DNA from 2 places in the Blautia sp. HA9023 genome. Region 2 is predicted to be linked to the other one. Evidence: riboswitches for the same ligand, from Rfam matches in the RefSeq annotation. Region 2 holds a riboswitch; the other holds the start of a gene.
The links. A riboswitch is a leader RNA that binds a small molecule or an ion and turns the genes downstream of it on or off. The one in region 2 is predicted to bind thiamine pyrophosphate.

Region 1: another riboswitch for thiamine pyrophosphate. It lies ahead of thiW (energy coupling factor transporter S component ThiW); the one in region 2 lies ahead of thiS (sulfur carrier protein ThiS).

Annotation. Positions count from the first base shown of each region.
Region 1 covers NZ_JBWLUR010000006.1:548,609-551,070, forward strand. The annotation lists gene thiM (hydroxyethylthiazole kinase) at 1-887, opposite strand, end outside; gene thiW (energy coupling factor transporter S component ThiW) at 850-1,404, opposite strand; TPP riboswitch at 1,680-1,782, opposite strand; gene AC04Q6_RS06575 (aldo/keto reductase) at 1,885-2,462, opposite strand, start outside.
Region 2 covers NZ_JBWLUR010000006.1:974,187-976,648, reverse strand. The annotation lists gene thiH (2-iminoacetate synthase ThiH) at 1-258, opposite strand, end outside; gene AC04Q6_RS08515 (thiazole synthase) at 425-1,210, opposite strand; gene thiS (sulfur carrier protein ThiS) at 1,255-1,458, opposite strand; TPP riboswitch at 1,657-1,764, opposite strand; gene AC04Q6_RS08505 (serine hydrolase domain-containing protein) at 1,957-2,462, opposite strand, start outside.

The DNA.
Region 1 (2,462 bases), 430 kb from region 2:
TTCAGCGTTTCCAGCAGCTGCCTGTCAGAAATCCCATAAATCTCATCCAGCAGATTCGCCTGAAAGCTTCCCGGCCCGCGGGAAATTTTTTCAGCCTGCTCACCGGCAATACCCATCAGTGCGGTGCCAAGAACTGCAGCGTCCAGATAATTCCCGGATCTCACATTTAATCCCATCTCACCGCCAGACCAGACACCTGCCTCTGTACGATCCGTCATCTCTTTCGCAATATGATCTTCACACCCCGGCAAAAACGCCGCAGTCAGCGCCCCAACCATACAGCCGGTCCCGGTAATCCCGGACAACGCTGCCGTACCATTTTCAATCAGAACAACCTGTTCACCATCCGTAACAAAATCCTGCTTCCCGGTAGCCAGTACCACCGCCTGATTATTTCTGGAAAAAGCTTTCAGCACATCACTGACCGCATCAATATTTTCTGAAGTCAGCGCATCCTGTGCTCCCGCATCAATTCCGATGGCATGGGACGGAAGCCCGGAAACAGCCAGAAGCTCCGACATATTTCCCTTCAGAACCGCCGGATGGCCAATACTTAAAAGCTCCCTCGCCAGATCCAGCCGCAGGTCACTGCATGCAACCCCCACAAGATCCAGCAGAACCGGAATCTTATTTTCCACAGCTCTTCTCATGGAACACTTCATAGATTTGATCCTGGCATCGGTAATGTTTCCAAGATTCAGCATCAAAGCACCGGAAGAAGCTGTAATCTCCTCAACTTCCGCCGGATGCTCCGCCATGATCGGCCTTGCACCCACTGCAAGGATCACATTTGCACAGTCGTGGATTGAAATCGGATTGGTGATGCAGTGGATCAGCGGCTTCTCCTCTTTAATTTGCTTTCGCAGTTGTAAAAGTCTTTGTCTCATATGTTTTTGAACCCAAAGCTGCCTGGAATTTCACCAGAAGGCCTGCTTTGCTCAGTGCCTTCAGGAAAATATAGGCAACACATCCTCCCATCGTGGTTGCTGCAAGGAACATCGGCGTATAATAAAACGCTGTCAGTCCGCCTCTTCCCATCAGGAATGCCATCACCGGATAAGAAACCATAGAGCCGATGATACCTGTTCCAAAGATCTCACCGATCACCGCACAGATGATCTTACCTTTGGAAAGTCTGTAGAACACACCTGAAAGGAATGCGCCAAACACTGCACCGGTCAGTGCAAGTGGCGGGATTCCCATGAACATCATACGGATCACGCCGATCATTGTTGCACAGAGAAGGGAATACCACGGTCCCATCAGAACCGAACATACGATATTCACCAGATGCGCCGTCGGGCACATTCCCTCAATCCTCAGGATCGGTGAAATTACGACACCGATCGCAACCATCATTGCCAGCATTACCATACGAAGCGTGTGCATCCTCTGTTTTTCCATTGTGTTTTCCTCCCTGAAATACAAAGCAGATCACAAGCAGCGGATCCCGGGCAAAAAATTTTCCGGCTGCTGCAGTCTGCCTTTAGATTTTGGCGGTCGAAGTTCCCTTACTTCCTCTCACTCCGAAAACACGGATTCCCATCGCTTACATGATCCTTCCGGAAAAATCTCCGGAACATCACCCTCCTGCCAGACATTAAGGCGCTCCCCTTCCTGCCCGCTCTTTCGCAGAAGCTCACAAAAAGAGCGCATCCCCCGGCAAACGCCACGGAGACACGCTCTCATATCACAATCCCTCCGTTGGCATTACCCAAATCAGGTACGGTCGAAGATCTATCTTCCTCTCAGCCTGTCACACAAGCTCCCGCTGGCTCTTTTCTTTTCTGTTCCTCAATATAGCACACCCTTATTCCATTGTCAACGAATCATGAAACATCAACTATGTACCGGATGTTTTTGTCAAACCAATATTCAGGAATCTTACTTTGAGATCTCATCGATCAGACGCAGCTCTTCCTCTGTAAACGGTGCACAGTGGATCGCTTTCACATTATCCAGAATCTGCTGTGGCTTGGAAGCGCCGATGAGCACACCGGTGACTTCCTCATGATTGAGCAGCCAGCCAAGTGCCATATCTGCAAGTTTCTCACCTCGCTGTACTGCCAGATCGTTCAGTCTTCGGATCTGGTCCAGACGTTCTGGTGTCAGTGCGCTTTCTTTCAGGAATCTTCCGTCTTTGCGGATACGGCTGTCCTCCGGGATTCCGTTCAGGTAGCGGTCTGTCAGCTGTCCCTGTGCAAGAGGGCTGAAGGTGATGAGGCCTTTTTTCAGGATGCCGGTGGTTCTCTTCAGGCCGTTCTCTTCCACAGTTCTGTCAAAAATGGAATACCGGTTCTGATTAATCACAAACGGGCATTTCAGATCTTTCAGGATCGCTGCTGCCTGGCTTAAAGTTTTTCCATCGTAATTGGAAAGTCCTACATAGAGGGCCTTACCCTGCTGAACCGCTGTTGCAAGCGCGCCCATAGTCTCCTCCAGAGGAGTCTCAGGGTCCATTC
Region 2 (2,462 bases):
TGCCTGAAAATCTTCCGGTGTACGGTTGTCATGGGCCAGGGCTCTGCGTACATCTGCTTCTGTGTATTTGTCATAATCATATGCATTCATTGCGGAAATAACCTGATCCATCACATCAGACTCTTCCAGCTGTTCCATATCCGGAAGGTACTTCATGTGGTCGATACGATTCTTTTTCATGTCTTCCAGAATTTCTTCGTTTACGATACTCTCATTAAAATGGCCGTCCTGCTGACTGGCCTGTACTGTTTCTGCCATTACTCTTATGTCGCTCCTCTCATATATTGCAGCAATACTCTGGTCCTCACTGCTGCATATCTGTAAACTCAATTTCGATTGAAACCAGACAATACCTGTGTTTCACTACACAGGCAGTGCCTGTCCCCTGCTTAGTGTTCTGCGTTCAATCATTCATTTATCAATTTTACTCATGCAGAAATCCAGTCAGCGGTGAAGATGCACTTGCACCTCTTTCCAGGGTTCTTCCCATGCCGGAAAGGTATGCGCTTCTTCCTGCCTCGATGGCTTTCTTAAAAGCCTCCGCCATAACACGGACGTCCCCTGCTGTTGCGATGGCTGTGTTTGCCATAACTGCCGCAGCACCCATTTCCATAGCCTCACATGCCTGTGATGGACGGCCAATCCCTGCGTCTACGATGATCGGAAGATCGATTTCGTCGATAAGGATCTGGATGAATTCTTTTGTGCAGATTCCTTTGTTAGAACCGATCGGAGAACCAAGCGGCATTACACAGGCAGCTCCTGCGTTTACCAGATCTCTGGCTGCATTCAGATCCGGATACATGTACGGCATGACAACGAAGCCTTCTTTTGCAAGGATCTCAGTTGCTTTGATGGTCTCATAGTTATCCGGGAGAAGATATTTGGAATCATGGATGACTTCGATCTTTACAAAATCTCCGCAGCCAAGCTCACGGGAAAGTCTTGCGATGCGGACTGCCTCCTGTGCGTTTCTGGCACCGGATGTATTCGGAAGAAGTGTAACGTCCTTCGGCACATAGTCCAGGATGTTGGCAAGTCCGCCTTCATTTGCACGGCGCAGAGCAAGCGTTACGATCTGTGTTCCTGCTTTTTCGATACATGCTTTTACAAGATCCAGGGAAAATTTTCCGGAACCAAGAATAAAACGGGAAGTAAACTCATGGCCTCCCAGGATCAGTTTGTCTTCATTTGTGTTTGCTGTTGTCATTTTTTATGTCCACCTTTCTTTTTATCTTCAATATACCTTTTATCTCAGCAGCTTCCGCCGCCCATAAACTGCAGAATCTCCACAACATCGCCGTCTTTCAGCACTGTTGTATCGTAAGTCTCTCTCTTGATGATCACTTCATTCAGTTCAACTACTACCTGCACCGGAACATAATTGCAGGCTTTCAGATATTCGGTTACTGTTACCGGATTTTCCAGTGTTCTTTTCTCGCCGTTTACTGTGATCATAAGCTCTCCTTTCCGAGAATAAAAAAAGAGTCCACAAAGAAATACACCCGCGGTGGTGCACCCCTTCATGAACTCAGTTCACTCTCAAAATTTCCTGTATTCCGTTGTAGATACCAGGGTTAAAAGCATCTGCTCTTAAGCCCTTCCTTGTAAATCCTGATCATAAATAAAAAGGGAGACACACCAAAGTATCTCCCGTAAATTCATCCTATACGTTCCTACGTTGGCATTATCCAAATCAGGTATAAGGGTCGAAGTTGAAGACTTCCTCTCAGCCTGCCATCACAAGCTCCCCTGTTATTTACAATGCTTAGTATAAGGCGAATTATGATTAATGTCAAGCCTGAAAGGCTTAAGCCACCTTACATAACGGAATAGAAAACCCCGGAAGGCTCGCACACTTCCGGGGTTTTCGTTTTTGCCAATGTTTGAATTTCATCACATTTCTTAGCTACTATTATCTTATGCTTTCCACTCTGTTTTGTCAACCAGAGTATATTACAATTCCGGAACCACTGTAGTCCATAGATGATTTCCTATTTTCTGGAAATCCCCCTCCAGAGACATTACAGTTACTACTGCATCCTTGTCAGGAAACGCCAGACAGAACTGACCATAATTTCCATCGGATCGATAGGAACCGGCTTCCGGATTCATGACAAACTGATATCCATATCCAAAACCGGAATAAAGATTTCCCGGACTTCCTGCCGCTGAATTGTCTACAAGATTGGAAGTCGCAACTTTCATATACTCTTCCGGCACCAACTGTTTTCCATTGTATTTTCCTTTATGAAGGATCAGCTGTCCATATCTGGTGAACTCGTCAATATTTACATAAAGACCATTCGCAGCATGTACATGACCTTTCGGACACAAAGTCCAGTCCGGATTTCCAATTCCCAATGGTTCAAAAAATCGATTTCTCAGATATTCCAGAAGGTTGACACCCGCACGTTTTTCAATGGCACAACTGATCATATATGTGTTGAAATTACTGTACA